DNA from 4 places in the Asanoa sp. NPDC049475 genome. Region 2 is predicted to be linked to each of the others. Evidence: riboswitches for the same ligand, from Rfam matches in the RefSeq annotation. Region 2 holds a riboswitch; each other region holds the start of a gene.

Region 1 (7,268 bases), on a different contig from region 2:
TGACCAGCACGTGCTGGTTGCCGGGCCGCCCGCGCAGCGTCGCCACGACCTCGTCGACGTCGACCCAACCCCACTTCATCGGGTACGTGAACTCGTCGAGCACGTAGAACCGGTAACGCTCCTCGGCCAGGTCGCGCTTGACCTGTGCCCAGCCCTCGGCCGCCTCCGCCGCGTGGTCGCGCTCGTCGCCCGGCCGGGCCAGCCACGACCAGCCCTCGCCCATCTTGTGCCAGGTCACGGGAGCGCCGCCGCCGGTGTTCACGTGGTGCTCCCCGAGCGCCTTGAGCGCGGTCTCCTCGCCGACCCGCCACTTGGGGCTCTTCACGAACTGGAAGACCACGATCGGCCAGCCCGCGTTCCAGGCCCGCAGCGCCATCCCGAAGGCGGCCGTCGACTTGCCCTTGCCGGTGCCCGTGTGCACGGCCAGCAACGGCTGCCTGCGGCGTTCGCGGGTGGTCAGGCCGTCATCGGGTACGCGCTCCACCTTGCCCTGTGGCATGGCGCTTCACACCGCCCTCAGGGTGGCCGCGGACAGCGCCGCGAGCGGAAGGTACTCGGCGTCCAGTGCGCCCGCCAGTGTGCGCGCCATGCCGAGCCGGACCGGGCCGCTCTCGCAGTCGACGACCACGCTCGGCACTCCGGCCAGCGCCGGTGCCACGGTGCGCGGGTCGGGGCCGCGCGTGTAGCGACCGTCGGTGACCACGACCAGCAGCGGTCGGCGAAGCGGGTCGCGGCGGCGTTCCCCGGCCAGCGTGCGGGCGGCGGCGGTGAGCCCGGCGGCGAGCGGCGTGCGTCCACCCGTGCGCAGGTCGGCCAGCCGCCGCACCCCCACCTCGTGGCTGGCCGTCGGGCGCAGCACCGTGGTGGCCTCGGTGTCGCGGAAGGTGATCATTCCCACCGTGTCCCGGCGCTGGTACGCGTCGCGCAGCAACGAGAGCACGGCGCTCTTGACGGCGGCCATCCGCGCGCGGGCGGCCATGGAGCCGGACGCGTCGACGACGAACAGCACGAGGTTCGCCTCACGTCCGATGTGGACAGCCTCGCGCAGGTGGGACTGACGGACCGCGATCCGCCCGCCGCGGTGGTCGCGGGCGGCGGCGAGCACGCTGTCCGGCAGGTGGACGGCGCCGATCCGGCCGCGCGGAGCCCGCGAGCCGGCGACCCGGCCGCGCGCCGCGTAGGCCGGCGACCGCCGTCCACTGTGGCCGTAGCGGCCACGCGAGCGGGCGGTCAGGGTCCGGGTCCGGTAGGCGGTGCCGACCGGCGCGGCGGCCGGCGGCGGGGGAGTGGCCTTGGGGCCGCCCGGCCGGTCCTCGGCATCGGGTGCGGCGGTCGCGTCGCCACCACCAGGGCCACCGTCGTCCGGCGGCGGATTGTCGGGACCGGGACCGTCGGCATTGCCCGGATCCTCGTCGGGATCCGAGGCGCCCGCCTGGTCCAGCGCGTCGTCCAGGGCCCGCTGGTCCGCGCCCGGCGGGTCGAACGGGTCGCGCCGCCGCCGGTGCGGCAGGGCCAACCGGGCCGCGTCGTCGATGTCGGAGTCGGCGACCATCGACCGTTCCCGCCAGGCGGCCAGCGCCACGGCGGTGCGCGCGATGACGATGTCGGCGCGCAGCCCGTCGACCCCGTACGCCAGGCAGATCCGGGCGATCCGGTCCAGCGCGGCGTCCGGCAGCGTCACCTTCGGCAGCCGCGCCCGCGCCGCGACGATCCGCTCGGCGGTGGTCGCGTCCTCGTCGGCGAACCGGGCCGCGAAGCCCTCGGGGTCGGCCTCGAAGGCCAGCCGCCGCCGAACCACCTCGGCCCGCTCACCGGGCGCGGTCGGCGCACCCACCTCGACCACCAGGCCGAACCGGTCGACGAGCTGCGGGCGCGGCTCACCCTCCTCGGGGTTCATCGTGCCGACCAGCAGGAACCGGGCGGCGTGCCGGAGCGAGACGCCGTCGCGCTCCACGAACGCCTGGCCCATCGCGGCGGCGTCGAGCAGCAGGTCGACCAGGTGGTCCGGGAGCAGGTTGACCTCGTCGACGTAGAGCGCTCCGCGGTGCGCGGCGGCCAGCAGTCCCGGCTCGTACGCCTTGGTGCCCTCGGTCAGGATCCGCTGCACGTCGAGCGTGCCGACGACCCGGTCCTCGGTGGCCCCGACTGGCAGCTCGACCAGGCGCGACCTGCGCACGGACGCGGTCACCCCGGTGTGCGGGCCGTCGGGGCACGACGGGTCGGGCGCGGCCGGATCACAGGCGAACCGGCAGCCGGGCACCACCGCGATGTCGGGCAGCAGTGCGGCCAGGGCACGCACCATCGTCGACTTCGCGGTGCCCTTCTCGCCGCGCACGAGCACCCCGCCGATGACCGGCGAGACGGCGTTGAGCAGCAGGGCCAGGCGCAGGTCGGCCAGGCCGACCACGGCGGAGAACGGGTACGCGGAACTCATGGCGCGCTCAATCCCTTCCGCGGGTGTCCACGCCCGCGATGGTTCTACGGCGAGCGGCCGAGTGTCCTGGCTCCCGGATCGACGCGTCCCCCTCGGCCTTCCAACCCGCAATGGGCCGTGACCATCAGGTGAGGGTTTGCTACCCGGTGACAGTGGCGGGACCGCCCCGGAATCGCACCGGGTTCCTCCGCACCGCTCGCCCAACATGCTGACCCACCGAACGGGCCCGCGTCAAAGGGAGGGGAATCACGCCCCTGCTGTGCTCCTCCAGGCGCCTGGTCCTACGGACGTCGCAACCCGGGTTCAAGACCCTTCGAGGTCACCTTCCGTCCGGAGGTACTCGGCGCGCAACGCGTCGATGGTCTCCGGGTCGGGCGCGGCCCAGAGACCCCGCTCCGCCGCCTCCAGCAGCCGCTCGGTGATGCCGCGCAGCGCCCACGGATTCGACTTGTCGAGGAACTCGCGCACGGACGGGTCGAGCACGTACGCGGCGGCGAGCTTCTCGTACATCCAGTCGTCGACCACGCCGGCCGTCGCGTCGTACCCGAAGAGGTAGTCGACCGTCGCCGCGAGCTCGAACGCGCCCTTGTAGCCGTGCCGGCGCATCGCCTCGATCCAGCGCGGGTTGACCACGCGTGCCCGGAACACCCGCTTGGTCTCCTCCGCCAGCGACCGGGTGCGCACGTGGTCAGGGCGGTGCGAGTCGCCGATGTACGCCGCCGGGTCGGTGCCCCGCAGGGACCGGACCATCGCCACCATGCCGCCGTGGTACTGGAAGTAGTCGTCGGAGTCGGCGATGTCGTGCTCGCGGGTGTCGACGTTCTTGGCTGCCACGGCCATCCGCCGGTAGACCGTCTCGAGGTCGCCGCGCGCCGCCCGCCCGTCCAGCCCGCGCCCGTAGGCGTAGCCGCCCCAGACCGCGTACACCTCGGCCAGGTCGCGGTCGTCACGCCAGTTCCGGGCATCGATCAAGGGCAACAGGCCGGCACCGTACGCGCCCGGCCTGGAACCGAAGATCCGGGTGGTGGCCCGCCGCCAGTCGCCGTGCTCCACCTGGTCGGCGAGGGCGTGCGCCCGCACGAAGTTGTCGGGCTCGTCGAGCTCGGCCACCGCGGCGATCGCGTCGTCGAGCAGGGCGATCACATGCGGGAAGGCGTCCCGGAAGAAGCCGGAGATGCGCACCGTCACGTCGACGCGAGGCCTCCGGAGCTCTTCGCGGGGCACGATCTCGAAGCCGTTGACCCGGCGCGACGCGTCGTCCCAGACCGGGCGCACGCCGATCAGCGCGAGCACCTCGGCGATGTCGTCGCCCTGGGTGCGCATCGCGCTGGTGCCCCACACGGTCAGCCCCACCAGCGCCGGCCAGGTCCCGGTGTCCTCCCGGTGCCGGGCCAGCAGCGAGTCGGCCAGTGCGCGGCCCACGTCCCACGCGTTGCGAGAGGGGATCGCCTTCGGGTCGACCGAGTAGAAGTTGCGGCCGGTCGGCAGCACGTTGACGAGGCCGCGGGTGGGTGAGCCGGACGGACCGGCCGCGACGTAACCGCCGTCGAGGGCGTGCGCCACGGCCGTGAGCTCGTCGGTGGTCGCCGCGAGCCGGGGCACCACCTCGGTGGCGCCGAACCGCAGCACGTCGACGACCCGGGCCGGGGCGCTGCCGAGGGTCGCGGTCGCGGCCTCCTCGACCTTCTCTGGTGCCCAGTCCGCCGCCTCCATGGCGAGCACGAGGCGGCGGGCGACGTCCTCGAGTTCGTCGCTCTCCAACGCGGTGTCGTCCAGGCCGAGATGGGCGCCGAGCGCCTCGCGCAGGCCGGGCAGCGCGCCACGGCGGCCACCCCAGACCTGGCGGGCACGCAGGATGGCCAGGACCATGTTGACCCGCGCCTCACCGGCCGGCGGCGCGCCCAGGATGTGCAGGCCGTCCCGGATCAGCGAGTCCTTGATCTCGCAGAGGTACCCGTCGACGTGCAGGACGAAGTCGTCGAAGTCGTCGTCACCGGGCTGCTCGTCCACGTGCAGGTCGTGGTGGAGCTCGGCGGCGTGGATCAGCGTCCAGATCTGCGCGCGCAACGTCGGCACCTTGGCCGGGTCGAGCGCGGCGACGGTCGCGTACTCGTCGAGCAGCTGTTCGAGCTTGGCCATGTCGCCGTACGTGTCGGCTCGCGCCATCGGCGGCACCAGGTGGTCGACGATCGTGGCGTGGCCGCGCCGCTTGGCCTGGGTGCCCTCGCCGGGGTCGTTGACGACGAACGGGTAGACCAACGGCAGGTCGGCAAGGACGGCGTCCGGCGCGCACTCGTTCGACAGTCCCAGCCCCTTGCCGGGCAGCCACTCCAGCGTGCCGTGCTTGCCGAGGTGGACGACGGCGTCCACATTGGAGTCCAGCCAGCGGTACGCGGCGAGGTAGTGGTGCGAGGGCGGCAGGTCCGGGTCGTGGTATATGGCGATCGGGTTCTCGCCGAAGCCACGCGGCGGCTGGATCATCAGCGTGACGTTGCCGTAGCGCAGCGCGGCCAGCACGATCTCGTCGTCGTCGACGTAGAGCTCACCGGGCGGCGTACCCCAATGCTCGGTCATCGCGTCCTTGAGGCTCTGCGGCACCCGCGCGAACCACTCGCGATAGGTGGCCCCCGGCACCCGGATCGGGGCCGCCGCGAGCTGTTCCTCGGTGAGCCACTCGACGTCGTGCCCGCCGGCCGCGATCAGCGTGTGGATCAGGGTGTCGCCGTCGGTCGGGACGTCCCCCACGTCGTAGCCGGCGTCCTTGAGCTTTGCCAGGAGGGCCACGGCCGATGCCGGGGTGTCGAGGCCGACCGCGTTGCCGACCCGGGAGTGCTTGGTCGGGTACGACGAGAGGACGATCGCCAGTCGCTTGTCCTGGTTGGGGATCGTGCGGAGCCGGGCGTGCCGGAGTGCGATCCCGGCCACCCGGGCGGCCCGCTCGGGGTCCGCGAGGTAGATCGGGACGCCGTCCGGGCCGGGCTCCTTGAACGAGAACGGCACGGTGATCAGTCGGCCGTCGAACTCGGGGATGGCCACCTGCATCGCGGCGTCCATCGGGGTCAGCGCCGCGTCGCTGCGGTCCCACGCCTCGCGGGTCGTGGTCAGGCACAGCCCCTGCAGCACCGGCACGTCGAGCGCGGCCAGGGCCTCCACCGACCAGGCCTCGTCGTCGCCGCCCGCGGACGCGTCCGCCGCGTTGGTGCCACCGGCCGCGAGCATCGTCACGATCAGCGCGTCGCAGCCCTCGAGCAGGTCGAACAGGCCGGTCTCGGCGGAGCGCAGGGAGGCCGCGTAGACGGGCATCGGTGTGCCACCGGCCTTCGCGACCTCCTCGGCGAGCGTGTCGACGAACGCGGTGTTGCCGGCCAGGGCGTGCGCCCGGTAGAAGACGATGCCGATCGTCGGGCCGTTCTGCTCCGCGACAGCGCCGTGGCGACCGTACGCCGGGAACTCGACCGGCGCCTCGAAGCCCTCGCCGGCCATCAGCAGCGTGTCCGCGAGGAAGCGGTGCAGCTGGAGCAGGTTCGCCGGCCCGCCGGCGACCAGGTAGCGCTGTGCGTCGGCGACCACCCCGGCCGGCACCGTGGACAGCGCGGTGAGCTCGGCGTCCGGCACGGCCTCGCCGCCGACGGCGACCACCGGCAGGCCCGCCGCGAGCACCGCGTCAAGCCCCTCGGGCCAGGTGCGGCGCCCGCCGAGCAGGCGCACCACGACACCGGCGGCGCCGTCGAGCAGTGCTGACAGGTCGTCGACGGTCAGCCGGGCGGGGTTCGCCACGCGCCAGTCCGCGTCGGCGGAGCTCGCGGCGAGGAGGTCGGTGTCGGCGGTCGAGAGCAGTACGAACGTCACGCGTCGGAGAGTAGTTCGCGCACCCACGCCGCGGCCGCTTCGGGTGTGTGGACGGTCGGCATCGCGGCGGCGCGCGGACGGTCGACCAGGATGACCGGGATGCCGCGCTCGCGGGCGGCGTCGAGCTTGGCCCGGGTGGCGTCGCCTCCGCTGTCCTTGGCCACCACGACGTCGATCGCGTGCGCTTCGAGCAGGTCACGCTCGTGGTCGAGGGTGAACGGCCCGCGGTCGAGCACGACGTGGACGTTGCCGGGCAGGTCGTCGCCGTCGGGTGGCTCGACGCAGCGCACGACGAGCAGCGGCAGCGCGGCGCAGGCGGGATGTGCGGTGAAGGTCGCTATGCGCTGCCGGCCGGTGGTGATCAGGGCGCGCCGGCCGGTCGCCGGCAGCAGGTCGGCGGCGCGGTCGAGGCTGTCGACCCGGAGCCACCGGTCACCCGGCTCCTGTATCCATCCTGGACGGACGAGACGCAGCCGGGGTACGCCGTGCGCCTCGGCCGCGTGCGCGCTGACGGTCGCGGCGAACGGGTGGGTGGCGTCGACGAGGATCGCGGGGCGGTGCGCCGCCAACCACGCGCGCAGGCCGGCGGCGCCACCGAAGCCGCCGCTGCGCGTCTCGCCGGCCGGCTTCCGTGGATCGGTGGTCCGTCCCGCGTACGAGGTGACGACCCGCAGACCCTGGTCGGTCAACAGCCCGGCGAGCTCCCGTGCCTCGGTGGTGCCGCCCAGGACGAGCACGGTCGCTTGCCGCATGCCGGGGAGTCTGCCATCCCGTTCTTGGCGCTCACGGTCATCGATGTTGCCAGAGCGGGGCGGGCGTGGTGAAATGGCTCATATCGCCGCGGCACGGGGGCAACCGTGCTGATCACGGCCAGCCTCGCCGGGCCACCTCCACGACCACTGGGCGCACGTGCGCCCGCACTGGCGACGAGGTGTTTGCAATCGTGAAGCTTTTCCGGAACCGCTTCGTATGGGTAGCGGTGGTC
Region 2 (7,268 bases):
TTCAACCACCAGCAGCACGCGCGTGAGCATCTGACCGTCGAGATGGCCATCTACCTGCTCAACCTGTTCACCGACAACTACGGCTCGGACTCCCGGATCACCAACCTCGTCAACAGCCGGGAGATCTGGATCGTGCCGACCGTCAACCCCGACGGCAGCGAGTACGACATCGCCACCGGCTCCTACCGCAGTTGGCGCAAGAACCGGCAGCCCAACTCCGGCTCGTCCAATGTGGGCACCGACCTCAACCGCAACTGGAGCTACCAGTGGGGTTGCTGCGGCGGTTCGTCCGGCACGACCAGCTCGGAGACCTACCGCGGCCCGTCGGCGTTCAGCGCCCCGGAGACCCAAGGCCTGCGCGACTTCGTCAACAGCCGGGTCGTAGGCGGCCAGCAGCAGATCAAGGCCAACATCGACTTCCACACGTACTCGCAGCTGGTGCTCTGGCCGTACGGCTACACGACCGCGAACACCGCGACCGGCATGACCGCGGACCAGTACAACACCTTCGCGACCCTCGGGCAGCAGATGGCGGCGACCAACGGCTACACACCGGAGCAGTCGTCCGACCTCTACATCGCCGACGGCACGAGCATCGACTGGATGTGGGCGGCCCACAACATCTGGGCTTACACGTTCGAGATGTACCCGGGGTCGGCCAGCGGCGGCGGCTTCTACCCGCCCGACGAGGTGATCCCGGCGCAGACCAGCCGCAACCGGGAAGCCGTGCTCATGTTGCTGGAGGCCGCGGACTGTCCGTACCGAATCATCGGCAAGGAGGCGCAGTACTGCGGCGGCGGTGGCGGCACGACCGTCTACTCCGACACCTTCGAGACGGCCACTGGCTGGACTACCAACCCGTCCGGCACCGACACCGCGACCAGCGGTCAGTGGGTGCGCGGTGACCCGGCGGCCACCACCTCGAGCGGTGCCAAGCAGCTCGGCACCACCGTCAGCGGCAGCAACGACCTGGTCACCGGCGCGTCGGCCGGCAGCGCCGCGGGCGACTTCGACGTCGACGGCGGCCTGACCAGCGTCCGCTCGCCGGCGATCACCCTGCCCGCCAGCGGCACGCTGACGCTGAGCCTGTCGTGGTACCTCGCGCACGGCTCGAACTCGTCGTCGGCTGACTTCTTCCGGGTCAGCGTGGTCCACAACGGCGGCACGACGGCCGTCTTCACGCAGGCCGGCGCGGCCGCCAACCGCAACGGTGCGTGGGCGGTCGCGAACGCCAACCTGTCCGCGTACGCCGGGCAGTCGGTCCGGATCCTGATCGAGGCGACCGATGCCTCGACCGCTTCGCTCGTCGAGGCCGGCGTCGACGACGTCCGGATCACCCAGAGCTGAGCATCGACGTCACCGGCGTCCCGCGTTCGAGCGCGGGGCGCCGGTGACGCGACTAACGGCGGCGTAACAGTCCTGCCGACCATGGTGACCTGTGCGTTACCGTGCTCCCGACCCCACGCAGCGAAGCCGGTGTGAACCCGGCGCTGTCCCGCAACTGTGATGCCCCTTTTTCCGGGGGACAAGCCAGGTCGCCTGCCAAGGTCGCGAACCAGCGCTCTCGAGGAAGGGCGCCTCGCGGGCCGGGCGAACCCCCTGTCGGCGAAGCACCAGACCTCGACCGACAGGAGGCTCTGATGCGATATCCGGCCCGTTTCGTCGCCGTCGCCCTCGGCGCGGCCCTCGCGCTCGCCGGCTGCGGGTCCGGCGGTGGCACCGAGAACGGCGGCACCCCGCCGAACACGAACGTCAGCGCTACCCCGGACTTCCCCGTCACCGTCGGCGACCTCACCGTGGCCGCCAAGCCCACCAAGATCGTGGCGCTGTCGCCGACCGCGACCGAGGTGCTCTTCGCGATCGGTGCCGGCCCGCAGGTGAAGGCCGTCGACGACCAGTCGAACTTCCCGGCCGACGCGCCCAAGTCGAAGCTGTCGGCGTTCCAGCCCAACGCGGAGGCGATCGCCGAGCAGAACCCCGACCTGGTCGTGCTCTCCAACGACATGAACAACGTGGTCGCACAGCTCACCCAGCTCAAGATCCCGGTGTACGTGGCCCCGGCCGGCAAGACGCTCGACGACACGTACCAGCAGATCACCGACATCGGCGCGCTGACCGGCAACCGCCCGGCCGCCGAGGATCTCGCCAAGCGGATGCGCGAGGACGTCGACAAGCTGGTCGCTGACGTGCCGAAGCGCGCGACCAAGCTGACGTACTACTACGAGCTCGGGCCGGAGCTCTACTCGCTGACCTCCAAGACCTTCGTCGGCTCGCTGTTCGCCCAGCTCGGCCTCGAGAACGTGGCGGACCCGGCGGACGCCGACGGCAGCAAGGGCGGCTACCCGCAGCTCTCGGCCGAGTCGCTGGTCAAGGCCGACCCTGACCTGATCTTCCTGGCCGACACGGTGTGCTGCCAGCAGAACGCCGACACGGTCAAGGCCCGGCCCGGCTGGTCCGGCATCACCGCGGTGAAGAGCGGGCAGATCGTCGGGCTCAACGACGACATCGCCTCGCGCTGGGGACCGCGCACCGTCGACCTGCTCCGGCAGATCGTCGACGCCGTCTCGAAGGTGCCGGCCTGAAAACCAGCAAACTCCCCGGCGTACGGTGGCCGTGGCTGCTCGGCGGCGTTGTCGCCGTGGTCGTCGCGGCCATCGCCGGGTTGGCGTTCGGCCCGGTCTCGCTGCCGCCCGGTGGGGTCGCGGCCGAGCTGCTGGACCTGATCCCGGGCGTCGACATCCACAGCGGACTTTCGGAGCGCGACGCGGCGATCGTGCTCCAGCTCCGGCTGCCCCGGGTCGTGCTCGCGCTGCTCGTGGGCGCGATGCTGTCGCTGGCCGGCGGCTGCTACCAGGGCGCGTTCCGCAACCCGCTGGCCGACCCGTACCTGTTGGGCGCGGCGGCCGGCGCCGGACTCGCGGTCACCGCCGTGGTCGCGCTGCGCGGCGCCGACCTGGGCTCGCTGCCGCCCAGCGTGCCGCTGGCGGCGTTCGCCGGTGCGCTGATCGCGGTCGCGCTCACCTATCTGCTCGGCGTCGCCGGCCGGGACCGCACCCCGGCGTCGCTGATCCTGGCCGGTGTCGCCGTGTCAGCGTTCCTCGCGGCCGGGCAGACCTACCTGATGCAGCGCAACGCCGACGACATCCGGGCGATCTACTCGTGGCTGCTCGGGCGGCTGGCCACCAACGGCTGGCACGAGGTGCGGCTGCTGCTGCCGTACGCGGTGGTCACGACTGTCGTGGTGCTGGCCTTGCGCCGCGAGCTCGACGTGCTCTCGGTCGGCGACGACGAGGCGAGCGGCCTCGGCCTGCACCCGCAGCGGTCGCGCTACATCCTGATCGCGGCGGCTTCGCTCGGCACGGCCGCGGCGGTCTCGGTGTCCGGGCTGATCGGGTTCGTCGGCATCGTCGTGCCGCACATCGTGCGAATGCTGGCCGGCAGCAGCTACCGGGCGATCCTGCCACTGTCGATGCTGTTCGGCGCCGCCTTCCTGACCCTCGCGGACCTGGCCGGGCGCACCTTCGCCGCACCCGCCGAGATCCCCATCGGCGTGGTCACCGCTTTCGTCGGCGGGCCGTTCTTCGTGCTCGTGCTGCGCACCGCCAAGCGGGTGATCACATGAGCGTCATCTCGGTTCGCGACCTGCACGTCACCCTGGGCAGGGCGCCGATCCTGCGTGGGGTCGACCTCACCGTCGCGGCGGGGGAATGGGTCGCGGTGATCGGGCCGAACGGCGCGGGCAAGTCGACGTTGCTGCGGGCGATCGGCGGCCTGCTGCCCGCCGGGGGCGCGGTTTCCCTGATGGGTACGCCCATCGAACGCCTGCGGCGCCGGGCTCGAGCCCGGACCGTGGCCACCGTCGCGCAGTCGCCGGTCGTACCCCCGGGGATGTCGGTCTTCGACTACGTGCTGCTCGGCCGCACGCCGTTCGTGTCGCTGCTCGGCCGGGAGTCCGCTGCTGACCTGGCCGCGGTGACGGCGCTGCTGGATCGCTTGGACCTGACCGGGTTCGCCGACCGCGAGCTCGACACCCTCTCCGGCGGCGAGCGGCAGCGGGTGTTCCTGGCGCGGGCACTGGCCCAGGAGCCGTCGCTGCTGCTGCTCGACGAGCCGACCAGCGCGCTCGACATCGGCCACCAGCAGGAGGTGCTGGAGCTCGTCGACACCCTGCGCCGCGACCAGGGCTTGACGGTGCTGGCGACGATGCACGACCTCTCGATCGCGGGCGGCTACGCGGACCGGCTGGTGCTGCTCGCCGAAGGCCTCGTGGTCGCCGCCGGCACCCCGCGCGAGGTGCTGACCGAGGAGATCCTGTCGCGCTTCTACCGGGCCAAGGTCCGAGTCGTGGACGGCGTCGACGGGCCGCTCGTCGTACCCGTCCGTTCGGTCAGCGCAGACTGGCCGAGCGGTTCTTAGGTATTCGCCATAATCGACGGCTTTCGTGATTACCGTCGGGGTTTGTGAGCGTTCTTACGCACCGCACCGCATGGGTGCCCAGCGACGACCACACCCCTCGTAGCGACGCCGCCGAACTGGCGGCCGCGTGGGTGCTCGAACAGGCCCGAGCCCACGCCCTCCAGCCCGTCCTGCGCGACCCCGGCAAGGTTGGCAATCCTGGACGAGGCCATGCCGTGCTCGCCTACCTTCCCGACTACGACGACGTGCACCACTCGCTCCAAGCCGCCCGCCACGGCGCTTTCGCCGCGGTGGAGTCGTGCGCACACCCGCTGATCGGCTGGGCGATGGCGACCGGCGCCGTCGACCTGACGACCGGACAGATCACTGTGGACAGCCGCAGTGAGACCCTGAAGGAGGCCATCGAACGCATCCACTTCTTCGACAACAACGGCTGGACGCGCGGCTTCGGTGCCGACAGCGCCAAGCGCATCCTCGCCGACCTGCCGCCGCCCGACCGTGACAAGGACCTGCTCCTCGGCAGCCTCTGTGCGCTCGGCTCGCGCGGCCGGGCGCTCGAGCGTCTGGGGGAGCTGGCTCAGCGGGTGTGGAAGAAGATATCCACAGGTGCTGATCCAGGGTAAGTTCGGTCGGCATGTGGATGCGGAAAGCGTCGATGGCCGCCGTCTCACTGGGCGTGCTGGCCGTCTCGGCGGGGTTCACCCATACCCCGTCACCGTCCTGGGACCTCTCGCCGACCGACAGCACCGCGCGGCTGCGCGGCCTCTCCGTGGTCAGTGCGGCCACGGTCTGGGCCAGCGGCAGTGGCGGGACCGTGCTGCGCACGGTCAACGGCGGCCGCACGTGGTCGTCGGTCGGCCCCGCGGCGGCCGTCGAGCTGGAGCTTCGTGACATCGAGGCGTTCGACGCACGGCAGGCGGTCGCGCTCTCGATCGGCACCGGCGAGGACTCCCGCGTCTACCGCACGTCCGACGGCGGCCGCACCTGGACGGAGGCGTTCCGCAACACCGACCCTGCTGCCTTCTACGACTGCCTGACCTTCCTCGACGAACGGCACGGTCTGGCCCTGTCGGACCCGGTCGACGGCAAGTTCCGCATCCTGGCCACCAGCGACGCGGGTCGCTCGTGGTCGGTGCTGCCGTCGGCCGGGATGCCGGCAGCCCTGCCGGGCGAGTTCGCGTTCGCGGCCAGCGGCACGTGCCTGGTCGCGTCCGGCGGGCGTGCCTACTTCGCCACGGGCGGCGGCGCGACCGCGCGGGTGTTCCGAAGCGACGACCTGGGTCGCACCTGGAGGGTCTCGGAGACGCCGGTGCCGAGCGGGCCTTCGGCGGGCATCTACTCGCTGGCGTTCCGCGACCGCGACCACGGAGTGGCAGTCGGCGGCGACTACGCGACTCCTGCTGCCGCCCCCGACGGCGCGGCCGTCACCCGCGACGGCGGCCGCACCTGGACGCGGGCCGCGGAGGAGCCGGGCGAGTACCGCTCGGGCGCGGCCTGGATGACCCGCCTGGGGCCGGTGCTGGCGGTCGGCCCGACGGGCAGCGACATCTCCTACGACGGCGGCCGCAATTGGTCTCCGTTCGACGGCGGCAGCTTCGACGCGGTCGAGTGTGCCGGGTTGGCGGTCTGCTACGCGTCGGGCGAGCAGGGCCGGATCGCTAGATTGCGTTGGTGACCATCGCCGCGGCCGACATCCTCGAACAGCTCGACGGGACCGACTTTCCCGATCTCGACAACGGCTACTACTACCCGGTCGACGTGCGCCTGCACGCCTTCCGTGACGATCGCCGCTGGGCGCTGGTGATCGAGACGGTCGGCTACTCGCCCCGGGTCGGCAACCTCGAAGACGTCCTGCACGTCTTCGGCAACTGCCTGACCCAGGGCGAGCCGGGCATGGACAACGCCGACTTCCTCGAACGCGTCGACAACTGGGACGAGATCGAGGACGTCGACGAGCCGGAGACGTACGCCGGCGGTCCGCTGGTCGTTCGCGGCACGGCGATCGAGCTCGGCGCGGCCCGGGGTGCCGAACTCGTCGACGTGTTCCGGCTGTTGACGCCCGCCCACCGGGAGGCGTTGCTCGCCGACGAGGCCGAGCTGCGCCGCCGGATCCCGGCCGACCTGCCCGAGATCCTTCGGCTCGACGAGTGGCGCCAGCCGGTCGACGACGAGCTGCCGAGCGAGTGCGCGACGTTCCAGCAGCTCGCCGAGGTGCTGGCGACCGGCGACGCGACCCGTTATCGGCCGTCGCCGGTGCCCAACACCCACTGGACGCACTGGCCGGAGGCCGGCACGCTCTAGTCGGTCAGCACCGCCGGGAGCGCTGCGGTGTGCAGGACCGCCAGGCGGCTGACCGCTCGGGTGAGCACCACGTAGAGGCGGTGCAGGCCGCGGGGCTCGGCCGCCACGATGGCGGCCGGTTCGACGACGACCACATGGTCGTACTCGAGGCCCTTGACGACCGAAGCCGGCACGACGGTGACCCGCGCTTCGGACTCCACGTCGTCGGCGGTCGCGTTCTCGATGCCGGCTTTGGTCAGCGCTGCGCGGAGGCCGTCCACCGCGGCGTCGGCCGTGATCACACCGACCGAGCCGTCGTGCCGCAGCGCGTCCCGGACCTCGTCGACCGTCGCCGCGGCGAGGTCGGCCACGTGCTCGATCGTCAGCCCGCCGTCGTGACGCAGCGAGCGGGCCGCCGGCACGTCGACCGCCAGCGCGGGCAGCAGGCGGTTGGCGAACGCGACGACGGCCGCCGGCACGCGGAAGCCGATGGTCAGCGGGACCACCTCGGCGTCCGGCTTGCCGAGGTGGCGCAGCGTGTCGCGCCAGTCGGCGGCGGCCCACGGCGCGGT
Region 3 (7,268 bases), on a different contig from region 2:
CCGAGTACCGCGAGGCGGCGGTCGGCCACGTGCTCGAGGTACGCGCGCATGTCGGCCAGTGACAGGCCGCTGACGCCCTGCTCCAGCAGGTCCTCCGCGAACTGCACCTCGCAGTCCACCGCCTCCTCCAGCATCGCGGTGACCTGCTTCTCCAGGTCCTCGTCGAACAGGTCCGGCTCCTCCCGCCGCACCGTCTCGACGACGTCGAACGCGAACGCCATGTGCATCGACTCGTCGCGGAACACCCAGTTGGTGCCGCTGGCCAGCCCGTGGAGCACGCCGCGGGAGCGCAGGAAGTACACGTACGCGAAGGCGCCGTAGAAGAACAGGCCCTCGATGCAGGCCGCGAAGCAGATCAGGTTGAGCAGGAAGGCCCGGCGGTCGTCGCGGGTCCTCAGCTCGCGCAGCTCGAAGATCGAGTCGATCCACTTGAAGCAGAACTCCGCCTTGCGCCGGATCGACGGGATGTTCTCCACCGCGGCGAACGCCTCGAAGCGCTGCTGCTCGTCCGGCACGTACGTGTCGAGCAGGTTGAGATAGAACTGGACGTGCACGGCCTCCTCGAAGAGCTGGCGCGACAGGTAGAGCCGCCCTTCCGGCGAGTTGACGTGCTGGTAGAGGTTGAGGACCAGGTTGTTGGCGACGATCGTGTCGCCGGTCGCGAAGAACGCCACCAGCCGTGAGACGAGGTGCTGCTCAGCGGGCGACAGCTTGGCCAGGTCGGCGAGATCGGTGTGCAGGTCCACCTCCTCGACCGTCCAGGTGTTCTTGATCGCGTCCTTGAAGCGGTCGAAGAACGCCGGGTAGCGCATCGGCCGCAGGGTCAGGTCGAGTCCGGGGTTGAGCAGGGTCACTGGCACGCCTCGCAGCTTTCGGGGTTTTCGAGGGAGCAGGCCAATGCCTCGGCGTCGGGGAGGGCCACGACGGGAGCGATGGAGACCGTCGCCTGCTGGATCCGGGTCGCCGGTCGCGACCGCAGGTAGTACGTGGTCTTCAGCCCGGACTTCCAGGCGTAGAGGTACATCGAGGAGAGCTTGCCGATGGTCGGCGCGCTCAGGAACAGGTTCAAGGACTGGGACTGGTCGATGTACGGCGCCCGCGCCGCGGCCAGGTCGATCAGCGCCCGCTGCGGCAGCTCCCACGCGGTGCGGAACAGCTCGCGGACGTCGGCGGGCAGGCTGTCGATGCCCTGCACGGAGCCCTCGGACCGCTTGATCTGGTCGCGCACCTCCGGCGTCCAGCGGCCGAGCGCCTTGAGCTCGCGTACCAGATAGGTGTTGATCTGCAGGAACTCGCCGGACATGGTCTCGCGCTTGAACAGGTTGGAGACCTGCGGCTCGATGCACTCGTAGCAGCCGGCGATCGACGCGATGGTCGCCGTCGGGGCGATCGCGACCAGCAGCGAGTTGCGCAGTCCGGTGGCGGCGATCCGGGTCCGCAGCGCGTTCCAGCGCGCGGTCTGGGTGGGCGTGGCACCCCACAGGTCCGGGTGCAGGTCACCGTTCGCGGCGCGCGTCTCCGGGAACGCGGGGTGCGCCCCGAACCGCTCGGCCATGCCGGCGGACGTCTCGAGCGCGGTCAGGAGAATCTCCTCCTGTACGCGCGTCGACAGCTCGCGGGCCGCGTCCGAGTCGAACGGCAGCCGAAGCGCGAAGAACGCGTCCTGCAGGCCCATCAGCCCGAGCCCGACGGGCCGCCAGCGCGGGTTCGACGTTGCCGCCTGCGTCGACGGGTAGTAGTTGATGTCGATGACCCGGTCCAGGAACACCACGGCGGTACGCACGGTCGCGCGCAGCTTGTCCCAGTCGACGCCGTCCGCGCCGAGGTGCGCACCGAGGTTGATCGAGCCCAGGTTGCAGACCGCGGTCTCGTCGTCGGAGTTGACCTCGAGGATCTCGGTGCACAGGTTCGAGAGGTGGATGGTGTTGCCCGGCGCGCCGGTCTGGTTGGACAGCCTGTTCGACGGGTCCTTGAACGTCATCCAGCCGTTGCCGGTCTGCGCGAGGGTGCGCATCATCCGCCCGTACAGGTCGCGCGCCTTGACGGTCCTGACCGCCTTCTTCTCGGCGGCGCGGTACGCCTCGTCGAACGCCTCCCCGAACAGGTCGGGCAGCTCCGGCGCGTCGGACGGGTCGATCAGCGACCAGTCCTCGTCGGCCTCGACGCGGCGCATGAACTCGTCGGGGATCCAGTTGGCCAGGTTGAGGTTGTGCGTACGCCGCGAGTCCTCGCCGGTGTTGTCGCGGAGCTCCAGGAACTCCTCGACGTCGGGGTGCCACGGCTCGAGGTAGACGCAGGCCGCGCCCTTGCGGCGGCCGCCCTGGTTGACGGCGGCGACACCCGCGTCGAGGGTCTTGAGGAACGGCACGATGCCGTTGGACCTGCCGTTGGTGCCCCGGATGAGCGCGCCCCGGCCGCGGATCCGCGACCACGAGATGCCGATGCCGCCGGAGAACTTCGACAGCTTCGCGACCTGGTGGTAGCGCTCGTAGATCGAGTCGAGCTCGTCACGCGGCGAGTCGACCAGGAAGCAGCTCGACATCTGGGTGTGCCGGGTGCCGGAGTTGAAGAGGGTGGGCGAGCTGGGTAGGTAGGCGAGGCTGGACATGAGCCGGTAGAAGGCGATGGCCTCGGCCGGGTTGGTCGACAGTCCACATGCGACGCGCAGGAGCCAGTACTGCGGTGTCTCGACCACGAGCCGGGTCTGCGGGTGGCGCAGCAGGTAGCGGTCGGCCACCGTGCGCAGGCCGAAGTACTCGAAGCGCCGGTCACCGTCGGGGTCGACGGCGTCGTCGAGCTTGCGGGCGTTGCGGGCCACGAAGGCCGCGGTCTCGTCACCGATCAGGCCCAGGTCGTACGCGTAACGGATCGACTGGCTGAAGCTCGCGACACCCTGGCCGCGGACCTCCTTGTCGACGTAGGCCGCCAACAGACGTGCGGCCAGGCGCGAGTACTGCGGCTCTTCACCGATCAGCTCGGCCGCGGTCTGGATCGACAGCTTGTCGAGCTCGGCGGTGGTGGCACCGTCGTACAAGCCGCTGATCGTCTTGGTCGCGACCCGCAGCGGGTCGACCTCGTCGAGGTCACCTACCCACAGCTCGACCGCCCGGACAATCTTGTTGACGTCGACCGCCTCGAGGTCGCCGTTGCGCTTGCGTACCCGCATCGCGTGCCGCCGCTGCTCCGGCACGGCGGCAGGTGCCTTCTCCTGGGTGACCGTCATGTCCCCCTCCTCACGACCTCGGCGGACGCGCAGGGGGACGCCACCGGCCCCGTGCGAACTCCGGGCCCGGTGCAGGCGTCGGCCGTCCCACGCGGCCTTCGACCGCCACACGCCGGGCGGCGTGCGGCGCGCTGGCAGGTCTTCGGACTCGTGGGCGCTGGTGCACGCTCCTACTGGCCGTCGCTTCCCAGGCCGAGGCCCAGTGCTTCGTTGACGGCGGTCGTTCCCACTCACCGCTGCGGGGCAGTCCCGGGTTCGCACCGGGTTCCCTGTTGCCTCGACCCTCCGCTAAGGACGGCCGAACCAGCTGCGATCAACACCATATATGGGTGCCGGGCCGAAACACCAACACCAGATGGTGTGCCGGCGTGTCGCGTGATGTGTGTCGCTCAACCGGCCGTCAAGGTCGAGGACAGCTCGCCGAGGTACGGAATCCACCGAAAGCCGGGGCTAAAAGGCACGAAGCGGCGGCCGCGCAGGTCCGCGAGGACCGCCTCGGCGAGCACCAGGCCTGACAAGGTGGGGTCGCCGGTCGCGAGCTCGTCGGCCCAGTCTTGTCGCAGCTCCGCCAGGTCGATTTGCCACTCCGGATCCCATCCGACCTTGGCCGCCTGGTAGCCGGAGAACGTGGCGAGCAGGTCATAGAGGGCGCGGCCGAGGGTGGTGAGCTCGGCGGCCGAGAGCCGCACCGGCTCGTGCCCGCGATCCAGCACGACGCCCCAGCCCACACCAACGGGCAGGACGCTCAGCTCCAGGTAGGAACCGCCGTCGCTGCCGGCGGTCGATGCGAGGAGCGGTTCGTGCAGCCGGATGGTGCGCTCCCCGACGGGGATGGCCGCGGCAGAGCGGGCCAGGTCGCAGGCCGCACGCGCCGCATCGCCTTCGGAGCCGAAGTTCACCACCAGCTCGAACGCGATCGCCACGCGTACGACGATATGGCGCTAAGATGATCAACGACAGCGCCTAGGGTTCCGGTGTCCGTTGCGGCACGCCTGGTCCGAGCGGCGCCACCGTGCCCCACCCGACCGGGCGCGGTCATCTAAAGGGACAAAAGCCTTGAGGATCCCCGTCCGGTGCGCCCGCACCGGAGTGAGGTGGTCCCGCGCGTGCTCGTCCATGTCCTGCTCTTCGCGCTCGCCCTCGTGGCCGGCGTCCTCGGCGGTGTTGTCGGCACCGGGTCCTCGATGATCCTGCTGCCACCGCTGGTCATCTGCTACGGCCCGCGGGTCGCCGTGCCCGTCATGGCCGTGGCCGCGGTCATGGGCAACGTCGGCCGCGTGGCCGCCTGGTGGGGCCGGATCGAGTGGCCGCCCGTGGTCGCGTACGCGTTGCCCGGCATTCCCGCCGCCGTGCTCGGCGCGCAGACCCTGCTGACCGTCCCACCGCGACTGATGGACGCGTGCCTCGCCGCGTTCTTCGTCGCAATGGTGCCGCTGCGTCGGGTCGCGGTGCGGGCGCGCGTGCGCCTGTGGCACCTGGCGGTCGCCGGCGCGGTCGTGGGGTTTCTGACCGGCCTGGTCCTGTCCACCGGGCCGCTGAGCGTCCCGATCTTCACCGCGTACGGGCTGACCGGTGGCGCCTTCCTCGGCTCCGAGGCGGCCAGCGCCCTGCTGCTCTACGCCGGCAAGCTCGCGACGTTCCAGGGCGCCGGGGCACTCGGGGCCGATGTTCTCGCCCGCGGTCTCGTCATCGGCACCGCCCTGCTCGCCGGGTCGTTCGTCGCGCGGCGGATTCTGCGGGACGTGAGCCCGCGACGGTTCGCGGTGCTCGTCGACGTCGTGCTCGTCGCCGCCGCGGTCGGGATGGGCGTCAGCGCGCTTCGGTGAGTGCGGGTATGCGGATATCACGATACCGCCATAAATTGACGGAAATCACTCTCAGGTCTCTTGTGCCGTCCGTACGCCCTCACCTAGCTTCCTTCCTGTAATGAATCTCGTTTTCAACAAGGAAGGTGGCGCCGCTCATGCGTCATGAACGCGCGGCTCTCCTCGGTGCCGCCCTGCTGTCGGTCGCTGTGCTTGGGGTGGGGTGCGGCTCGTCGTCGGACCAAGCGACCGCGGCCCCGGCCGGCGTGTCCGTCGTCGCCTCCACCAACGTCTACGGCGACATCGCCAAGCAGATCGCCGGCGACAAGGCCACCATCACCTCGATCATCAGCGACCCGTCGGCGGACCCGCACTCGTACGAGGCCAACACCCGCACCCAGCTCGACCTCTCCAAGGCCGACGTCGTCATCGAGAACGGCGGCGGCTACGACGACTTCGTCGACACGATGCTCGAGTCGGCCGGCAGCGACGCGACGGTGCTCAACGCCGTCACCATCTCCGGCCGGACCGCCACCGGGGGCGAAGAGCTCAACGAGCACGTCTGGTACGACCTGCCGAGCATGAGCAAGCTCGCCGACCAGCTGGTCACCGCGCTGTCGAAGGCCGACCCGGGCAACGCCACGACCTTCAGCGACAACGCGACCGCGTTCAAGCAGAAGCTCGCGGGGATGGAGCAGCGGTCGGCGGCGATCCGGGACGCGCACGGCGGCGCCGGCGTGGCCATCACCGAGCCCGTGCCGCTCTACCTGCTCGAAGCGTGCGGACTTGCCAACAAGACGCCCGAGGAGTTCAGCGAGGCGATCGAGGAGGGCACCGACGTCCCGGCCGCCGTGCTCCAGGAGACCCTCGACCTGTTCGCCGGCAAGCAGGTCCAGCTGCTCGCCTACAACGAGCAGACCTCCGGCCCCGAGACCGAGAAGGTGCTGGCGGCCGCGAAGGACCACCGGGTCGACGTGGTCCCGGTGACCGAGACGCTGCCGGCCGGCAAGGACTACCTGACCTGGATGACCGGCAACCTGTCCGCCATCGAGACCGCGCTGCGCTGATGCTGGAGCTCGTCGACGCCGGTCTCGCCTACGGGTCGCGGCACCTGTGGTCCGGGCTCTCGCTGCGGGTCTCCCCCGGCGAGTTCGTCGCGGTCCTGGGCGCCAACGGCTCCGGCAAGACGAGCCTGGTGCGCGCGATCCTCGGGCTCCAGCCGCTGTCGGAAGGCACGGTTCGGGTGACCGACGGCATCGGGTACGTGCCGCAGCAGCGCCGGATCCTCCCCCTGACGCCGCTGCGCGCCCGCGACGTGGTCGGCCAAGGTCTCGACGGACACCGTTGGGGCTTTGGCCGGTCCGCCGGGCGGGCCGCCCGGATCGCCGCCGCCCTGGAGGCGGTCGACGCGGCCGAGCTCGCGGACCGGCCGGTCGGTCTGCTGTCGGGCGGGGAGCAGCAGCGGGTACGCGTCGCGCAGGCGCTCGTCGCCGGCCCGCGACTGTTGCTCTGTGACGAGCCGCTGCTCTCGCTCGACCTGCGCAGCCAGCGCACCGTCACGGCCCTGGTCGACCGGCGCCGCCGGGAGGCCGGCACCGCGGTGCTGTTCGTGACGCACGAGATCAACCCGGTGCTGCCCTATGTGGACCGCGTGCTCTACCTTGCCGGCGGCCGGTTCCGGGTCGGCACGGTCGACGAGGTGTTCACGTCGCAGACCCTGTCCGACCTGTACGGCGTGCCGGTCGAGGTCGTCACCGTCAAGGACCGGATCCTGGTCGCCGGCATCCCGCAGGCGCACCATGAGTGAGATCTTCAACTTCGCCGACTACGGGCAGCTGCTGGCGCTCGTGCACAACTCGATCGCCGCCGGCGCCGTGCTGGGCCTGGTCGGTGGCCTGATCAGCGTGTTCGTGATGATGCGCGACATGCCGTTCGCCGTGCACAGCATCAGCGAGCTGTCGTTCGCCGGGGCGTCCGGCGCGCTGCTGTTCGGCGCCAACGTGGTGCTGGGCTCGCTGACCGGATCGATCCTGGCGGCGCTGGTGATCGGGCTGCTGGGCAGCCGGGCGCGCGACCGCAACTCGGCCATCGGCGTGCTGATGCCGTTCGGGCTCGGCCTGGGTGTGCTGTTCCTGGCTCTCTACAAGGGACGGTCGGCGAACAAGTTCGGGTTGCTGACGGGCCAGATCGTCGCGGTCGACACGCCGCAGCTGTCGTGGCTGCTGGTCACCTCGGCCGTG
Region 4 (7,268 bases), on a different contig from region 2:
GACTCGCGGTCGCCTGGCCGGACGAGGTTCGGGTGTTCGGCCAGCTCAAGGACGCGTGGGCCGGAAGCGACGTCGTGGTCTGCTTCCTGGCGACGGGTGCGACCGTGCGACTGATCGCGCCGCTGCTGGCCGACAAGCACACCGACCCGGGCGTGGTCTGCGTCGACGAGGCCGGCCGGTTCGCGATCGCGCTCACGGGCGGCCACGACGGCGGCGCCAACGACGCGGCCAGGCGGATCGCGGCACTGCTCGGTGCCGAGCCGGTGGTCACCACCGCCACCGACAGCGTCGGGCTCCCGCCGCTCGACGGATTCGGCGCCGACCTGGGCTTCCGGCTCGCCGACCCGGCGCCGGTCGCGCGGGTCACCCGGGCGGTGCTGGACGGTGCCGGTGCGGCCGTCGTCTCCGACGTGACCTGGCCCGTTCCGGCCGTGCCCACGGGTGGCGAGCCGGTGCGGCTGGTCGTCTCGGATCGGGTCGACGCGCGCGGTGATCTGGTCTACCGCCCTCCTTCGCTCGTCGTCGGCGTCGGAGCCAGTCGGGGTGTCACGGCCGAAGCGGTGGCCGCCGTCGTGGACGCCGCGCTCACGGCCGGTGGACTCGACCCGGCATCGGTGCGGGCGTTGGCCACTGTGGACGTCAAGGCCGACGAGGCGGGCATCCTGGCCGTCGCTGCCGACCGGGGGTGGCCGGTGCTGACCTTCCCGGCCGCCGAGCTCGCGGTCGAGGACGTGCCCACGCCCTCCGAGGTGGTGCGGGCCGCGGTCGGCACGCCCAGCGTCGCCGAGGCGGCCGCGCTTCGGGCCGCCCGGGACGCCGGCCGGGACGCGGAACTGGTGATGGCCAAGCAGGTGACGCCGACCGCTACCGCGGCCGTGGCTCGGCTCGTGCCGCGTGGGCGGTTGACCATCGTCGGGATCGGTCCCGGGGCCGAGGACCTGCGAACGCCGAGGGCAACCGCCGCGCTGCGGCGAGCGTCCGTAGTCGTCGGCCTCGACCAGTACGTGGACCAGGTGCGCCACCTCCTCTCCCCCGGCGCGCGCATCGTCGAATCGGTGCTCGGGGAGGAGTCCAAGCGAGCGCGGGAAGCGGTCGAGCTCGCGACCGAAGGGCACGCCGTGGCACTGATCGGCTCCGGCGACGCCGGGCTCTACGCGATGGCCTCACCGGCCCTGGAGCTCGCCGGTGCCGACGTCGACGTGGACACGGTGCCGGGGGTGACCGCGGCCCTGTCCGCCAGCGCGCTGCTCGGCGCTCCGCTCGGGCATGACCACGCCTACGTGTCGCTCTCGGACCTGCACACCCCCTGGCCGGTGATCGTCGAGCGGCTCCGCGCGGTGGCCGGCGCCGACCTGGTCGCCTGTCTCTACAACCCGCGCAGCAAGGCCCGCACCGCGCAGTTCGCCGAGGCGCTGGCGATCCTCGGCGGGCACCGCCCGCCGGAGACACCGGTCGGGGTGGTCCGGGACGCGTCACGGGACGGCCAGCGGGTGCACCTGACCACGCTGGCCGCGCTGACCGCCGATCCATCCATCGTGGACATGAGGTCGGTGGTGCTGGTCGGGTCCAGCCGCACCCGGGTGGTGGCCGGCCGGATGGTCACGCCGAGGGAGTACACGTGGCTGTCGTAACGCGCACCGTGCACCCGATAGAGGCGGAGTCCTACCGGATCCTGCGCCGCGAGGCCGACACGGCCGCCCTGCCGCCGTACTCCCGGGACGTGGTCGAACGGATCATCCACACCACGGCCGACCCGGACTGGCTCGGCGACCTGGTCGTCGACGAGAAGGCGCTGGCGGCCGGTGCCGCGGCGCTGGCCGGCGGCGCCGCGCTGGTCACCGACGTGACGATGGTCGCGGCGGGCATCACCCGGTATCCGGCCACCTGCCGGATGCCGGCGGAGGCAGCCGGCCTCACCCGGTCGGCCGCCGGAGTGCGACTGGCCGCCGCGGACCACCCCGACGGCGCCGTGTGGGTGGTCGGCAACGCGCCGACCGCGCTCACCGAGCTGCTGCGGCTGGCCGCCGCCGGTGAGGTCCGGCCCGCGCTGGTGATCGGCCTGCCGGTCGGCTACGTCGGCGCCGCCGAGTCCAAGGCCACCCTGCGGGAGACGGCACTCCCCCAACTGTCCAACCGGTCCGCTCGCGGCGGTGCGGCCGTCGCGGCCGCCGCCGTCAATGCCCTGCTGTACGGAGATCCCCTCGCATGACCATCCCACTGCTCATCGCCGGCCACGGCACCACCGACCCGGAAGGCGCCGAGGACTTCCGCCGCTTCGTGGCCCGGGTCGGCGAGACCATCGACGTGCCCGTCGCGGGCGGCTTCATCGAGCTGTCACCGCCACCGGTCAAGGACGCGGTCGCCTCGCTGCTCGAAACCGGCGCGCGACGGCTGGCCTGCGTACCCCTGATGCTCGTCGCCGCCGGCCACGCCAAGGGCGACATCCCGGGTTCGCTCGCCGCCGAACGCGCCCGGCACCCGGGGTTGTCGTTCGCCTATGGTCGGCCGCTCGGCCCGCACCCCGGGGTGCTGGCGCTCCTGCGGGAGCGCCTCCACGACGCGGACGCCGACACCACGGTGCTGCTCGTCGGCCGCGGCTCGACTGACCCCGATGCCAACGCCGAGGTCGCCAAGGTGGCCCGGTTGCTGGCCGAGACCACGTCGGTGGCGGGCGTCGAGTACGCGTTCGTCTCGCTCGCCGAACCCGGTGTGCCGGCCGGCCTGGACCGGTGCCGCGCCCTCGGCGCCGGAAAGATCGTGGTGCTGCCGTACTTCCTCTTCACCGGCGTCCTGCCCCGCCGCGTCGAGGCTCAGGCGGCCGAATGGTCGGCGGCCCGCGGCACTGACGTGCGGACCGCCGACGTGATCGGCGACTGTGCGGGGCTGGCCGAGATCGTGGTGGAGCGCTACCACGAGGCGCTGGGCGGGGACATCCGGGCCAACTGTGACACCTGCAGGTACCGGATCGCCCTGCCGTTCCACGAGCAGTCCGTCGGCGCCGCCCAGCTACCCCACCACCACCCGGCCGACCACCACCACCACCATCACTGAGTGGACAGCACGGCCTCGCGACGCAGGCCGCGCTCGACGACCGCGCCCAGCCCGAGGCCGAGGGCGGTCCAGACGACCACCTGCGTGCCGAGGGACGCGAGGCGGAAGTTCCACAGCAGGACCGGCGAGAACCCTTCCGGGATCTCCTCTATCGACGGCAGCAGGACGTGCGCGACCGCGATCACGGCCACGAACGCTCCGGCACCGAGAACGGCCGCGTTCCATCCGCCGAACCGGGCCACCTGCGACCGTCCGACATAGACGGCCAGCGTCAGTGACGCGAGCGCGATCACCAGCATCAGGAGGTACAGCGACGTACGCCGGCCGATGGTGTCCTCGGAGCCGGTGGCCGGTGGGTTGGCCGGATACTTCAGCCACGGCACCAACGCGACGACGAGGAAGCCGGCCAGCGCGACCAGCGCCGCGGTCGCCCGCGGCCCCAGGTGGCCGAGCCGGCCGTACGCGGCGGCGAACGCCATCGAGAAGATGCCGCCGAGCGCCACGCCGTAGATCAGCGTGGCGGTGAGCAGGCCGATGGTGCTCTGCACGGTGCGACTCACCAGCGCGGGCTCGCCTGCCTCGCTGTGTGCTTCCTCGAAGGCGATCGCGGCGTTGATCGGGCCTTCGCCCACGAAGTAGGCGAAGACGAACGCGAGCACGCCGGCGGCCAGCCCCACCAGCATGCCGCGAACCAGCAACGAACGGGGGGACAGCATGATCGCCCCCGCCGTCAGTGGCAGGGGAAGCCGAGCAGGTGGCGGCCGTCGTGCACGAACTCGTGCACGCCGCTGCCACCGATCAGGTGGAAGACACCCTGCTCGGTGCCCACGAAGTAGAGCAGGGCGATGGCGAGCACGGCTCCGAACAGCAGCCACGGCTGGAGCTGACGCCACGGGATGGCCACCGGCTGGACGGCCGGGCGGGGGGTGGCGGAAGAAGAAATGCTGGACACGGGGCGAACCTCCTCGGGATCACGCGTCCCACGATGGGTTTCCGTGACGGCGGAGGGTCTGACTTCCACGCGGGCGTGGTCACAGTGGCGCGACCGTGCCGGTATCTCACCGGCTTCCTACCATCGTCACTTCTGACCGGGACGCTACGGTCGGCCGCGCCGAGGTGTCAACCGCGGCGAGGCTGGTTGAGATGCGCTCGACAATTGCGACAGGGTCGCCCTGGCGGACCGGGGATAACGAGGGCGCCGCTATGGCCGCCGCGCCGACGCACGGTGGTCTCATGACACTGCGAACCCACGCCATCGGCAGCCAGGGTCTCCATGCCTCTGTCGAAGGTCTCGGCACGTTCGGCCTGACCGCCGCCTACGGCACACCGGACGACGACGAGGCCACCGCCACCATCCACCGCGCGATCGACCTCGGGGTGACCATGTTCGACACCGCCGACTTCTACGGACTCGGTGGGGCGGAGAGACTGCTCGGCCGCGCGCTGGCGAGGCGACGCGCCGAGGCCGTCGTCGCGAGCAAGGTCGGTGGCCAGACGATGGACGAAGACGACCGGTGGGTCGGCCCGGCCAACGGACACCCGGCCTATCTGCGCGCCGCCGTGGAACGGTCCCTGCGCCGGCTCCGCGTCGACCGCCTCGACCTGCTCTACCTGCACCGTGTGGACCCGGCCGTGCCGGTCGAGGAGAGCTTCGGCGCACTGGGTGAGCTGGTCGCCGAGGGCAAGGTGGGCTACCTGGGCATCAGTGAGGCGTCTCCGGAGAGCATCCGCCGGGCTCACACGACCGCGCCGCTGTCGGCGGTGCAGACCGAGTACTCCTTGTTCACCCGGGACGTCGAGGTTAACGGCGTGCTGGCGACCACGCGCGAGCTCGGGATCGGCTTCGTCGCGTACTCGCCGCTGGGTCGGGGCTTCCTCTCCGGCACCATCCGCAACCTCACGGACGTGCCGGAGGGTGACTTCCGCCGGACCTGGCCCCGGCTGGCCGACGGCAACCTCGACCTCAACCTGGCTCTCGTGGACCGCATCAGTGCCATCGCCGACCGGGAAGGCGTCACTCCCGCCCAGATCGCACTAGCGTGGGTGCTGGGACAGGGCGCCACCGCGATCCCGGGCACCAAGCGCCGCAGCTACCTCGCGGACAACGTCGCCGCCGCGGGGATCGACCTGAGCCCGGCGGTGCTCGCGGAGCTCAGCGTGGCGGCGCCGGTCGGCGCGGCGGTGGGCGCCCGCTACACACCCCAGGCCATGGCGGCCATCGAGGAGTGAGCAGTGGCACGCAACGAGCTCGGCGACTTCCTCCGGAACCGCCGGGAGGCGCTCCGGCCGTCCGACGTGGGCATCCCGTCGGGCGGCCGGCGCCGCACCCCCGGCCTACGGCGCGAAGAGGTCGCGCTGCTGGCCAACCTGTCCGTCGACTACTACGAGCGGCTCGAGCAGTCGCGGGCCGGCACGCCGTCGGAGGCGCTGCTCGCCGGGCTCGCCCGAGCGCTGCGGCTGTCCGTCGAGGAACGCGACTACCTCTACCGCCTGGCCGGCCACTCGGCGCCCCCGGCCGGCGCCGTCACCAGCTATGTCGACCCGGCGCTGCTGTTCCTGCTCGACGCGCTCGCCGAGGTGCCCGCTCAGGTCATCGACGCCCTGACCACCGTGCTGGCGCAGAACGCGCTGGCCCGGGCGCTGCTCGGCCCATGGACCGACGGCGAGGGGCGGGCCGCCAACGTGATCTGGCGCTGGTTCACCGATCCGGAGTCACGCGCCCTCAACGCCCCCGAGGAGCACGAGTCGATCGGTCGCGGCTATGCGGCGGACCTGCGGGCCACCGCTGCCCGTGCGGGCTCCGACGCCGAAAGCCTGGTGGCCGACCTCCGAGCGGCCAGTCCGGAGTTCGCCGGCTACTGGAGCGACATGCGGGTCGCCCCGTTGCACAGCACCCGCAAGCTGATCGTCCACCCACGGGCGGGCAACCTCGACGTGCAGTGCGACTTCGTACGCAGCGAGACCACCGCCCAACGCCTGGTCATCTTCCGCCCGCAGCCGGGCTCGCACACGGCGGACAGCTTCGAGTTCCTGCGGGCGTTGGGCGACCGGTCCTTCGGGCAGCGCTACGTAGCCGACTGAGCCAGGCCGGCCTGCACGCGGAACTCGTCGGTGTCGTGGAGGTGGGGAAAGGGCTCGTCCGGTACGGGTACGCCCAGCGCCCGCGCCAACGGCTCCCAGCCGTCGTGGCCGAGCCGCCACTCCACGAGCCGCCCGGCCGGGATCTCCCGGCGGATGGCCGCGATCCGTTCGGCGTACATCCGCTCCATCCAGTCCCGGTCCTCGAACCGGTCCTGGAAGTCCCCCTGCCAGATCAGCGCCTCGATCACGTGCCGGAACGCCGGCGGAGGCACAAGACCGTCCGGGCGCGGGCCGAGCTTGCCGGCCCGGGCTGCCTGGCGCACAGCCCAGACGGTGCGCTCGACGCTGCGGTAGAAGCCGTCGAAGTGGCGGTAGTTGAGCAGGACCGTCGCGGACGGGAAGGCGGCGCAGATCTCGCGCCAGCGGCTGCAGGCCGGCCAGTCGACCGTGGCCTGCCAGCCCTCGAAGATCTCCCGCCAGTCGACCCGTTCACCGTCGGCGACCCGCTTCCAGCGCTCGGCCTGGTCGCCGCTCCGGAGATCCTGCATGTGCAGGCACGGCCCGGCGCCCAGCCGCTCGATGGCCGAGCGCAGCGACAGCGTGCCGCTGCGCCCGAAACCCACTCCAATGATCCGCATGAATGGACTCTACGACCGCCAGTACGCCAGGGAGTTGACCTGGGTCTTGTCGACGCCGAGGGTGCGGCGGAGGTGCTTGGTGATCGCCCTGGTGCTGGCCGCCTCGGCGGCGACCCAGTAGAACGCCTCCGGTGTCGCGGGCACCGCCTCGCACACGGTCGCGACCAGGTGGGCGCCGCCGTCGCGCCGGGGCAGCCAGACCACCTCGTGCGCGTCGCGGGCGCGCAGCGGGAACTCGCGCTCCTCGTCGTGGGCGTACTCGAGCCAGATCGTCGCCGGTTGGTCCGGCAGCGTGTCGAACAGGCTGTTCAGGGCCGGCGCCGAGGCCGCGTCACCGACTCCGTACCACCGGACCGGAAGCGGAGCCGGCACGACGAACGCACTGCCCTGGACCGTCGCGTCAACCGTGTCACCGGGCACCGCAGCCTGCGCCCACCGGGCGGCCGTGCCGTCGTGCAGGGCGAACTCGAGGCTGAACTGCCCCGTCGAGACCGAAGG

What was found. Region 2 has a riboswitch for cobalamin ahead of AB0J88_RS14805 (ABC transporter substrate-binding protein). Riboswitches for the same ligand answer to the same signal wherever they lie in the genome.
Region 1: linked by a shared signal. The riboswitch ahead of AB0J88_RS17825 (VWA domain-containing protein) and the one ahead of AB0J88_RS14805 (ABC transporter substrate-binding protein) in region 2 are both predicted to bind cobalamin.
Region 3: linked by a shared signal. The riboswitch ahead of AB0J88_RS07790 (ribonucleoside-diphosphate reductase subunit alpha) and the one ahead of AB0J88_RS14805 (ABC transporter substrate-binding protein) in region 2 are both predicted to bind cobalamin.
Region 4: linked by a shared signal. The riboswitch ahead of AB0J88_RS17875 (CbtB domain-containing protein) and the one ahead of AB0J88_RS14805 (ABC transporter substrate-binding protein) in region 2 are both predicted to bind cobalamin.

Annotation. Positions count from the first base shown of each region.
Region 1 is NZ_JBFAPY010000004.1:486,583-493,850, reverse strand. Features, by position in the region: gene cobO (cob(I)yrinic acid a,c-diamide adenosyltransferase) at 1-499, opposite strand, end outside; gene AB0J88_RS17825 (VWA domain-containing protein) at 506-2,434, opposite strand; cobalamin riboswitch at 2,472-2,646, opposite strand; gene cobN (cobaltochelatase subunit CobN) at 2,738-6,283, opposite strand; gene AB0J88_RS17815 (cobalt-precorrin-6A reductase) at 6,280-7,035, opposite strand; gene AB0J88_RS17810 (hypothetical protein) at 7,227-7,268, shown strand, end outside.
Region 2 is NZ_JBFAPY010000003.1:771,807-779,074, reverse strand. Features, by position in the region: gene AB0J88_RS14810 (M14 family zinc carboxypeptidase) at 1-1,347, shown strand, start outside; cobalamin riboswitch at 1,413-1,562, shown strand; gene AB0J88_RS14805 (ABC transporter substrate-binding protein) at 1,641-2,582, shown strand; gene AB0J88_RS14800 (iron ABC transporter permease) at 2,579-3,622, shown strand; gene AB0J88_RS14795 (ABC transporter ATP-binding protein) at 3,619-4,416, shown strand; gene AB0J88_RS14790 (hypothetical protein) at 4,461-5,039, shown strand; gene AB0J88_RS14785 (oxidoreductase) at 5,051-6,091, shown strand; gene AB0J88_RS14780 (hypothetical protein) at 6,088-6,717, shown strand; gene AB0J88_RS14775 (AAA family ATPase) at 6,714-7,268, opposite strand, start outside.
Region 3 is NZ_JBFAPY010000002.1:342,361-349,628, reverse strand. Features, by position in the region: gene AB0J88_RS07795 (ribonucleotide-diphosphate reductase subunit beta) at 1-860, opposite strand, end outside; gene AB0J88_RS07790 (ribonucleoside-diphosphate reductase subunit alpha) at 851-3,223, opposite strand; cobalamin riboswitch at 3,339-3,546, opposite strand; gene AB0J88_RS07785 (hypothetical protein) at 3,613-4,146, opposite strand; gene AB0J88_RS07780 (sulfite exporter TauE/SafE family protein) at 4,330-5,049, shown strand; gene AB0J88_RS07775 (zinc ABC transporter substrate-binding protein) at 5,187-6,095, shown strand; gene AB0J88_RS07770 (ATP-binding cassette domain-containing protein) at 6,095-6,835, shown strand; gene AB0J88_RS07765 (metal ABC transporter permease) at 6,828-7,268, shown strand, end outside.
Region 4 is NZ_JBFAPY010000004.1:497,988-505,255, forward strand. Features, by position in the region: gene cobJ (precorrin-3B C(17)-methyltransferase) at 1-1,631, shown strand, start outside; gene AB0J88_RS17860 (precorrin-8X methylmutase) at 1,619-2,209, shown strand; partial or broken gene AB0J88_RS17865 (sirohydrochlorin chelatase) at 2,206-2,976, shown strand; gene AB0J88_RS17870 (CbtA family protein) at 3,045-3,767, opposite strand; gene AB0J88_RS17875 (CbtB domain-containing protein) at 3,782-4,003, opposite strand; cobalamin riboswitch at 4,037-4,174, opposite strand; gene AB0J88_RS17880 (aldo/keto reductase) at 4,285-5,280, shown strand; gene AB0J88_RS17885 (helix-turn-helix transcriptional regulator) at 5,284-6,132, shown strand; gene AB0J88_RS17890 (sulfotransferase family protein) at 6,117-6,770, opposite strand; partial or broken gene AB0J88_RS17895 (siderophore-interacting protein) at 6,780-7,268, opposite strand, start outside.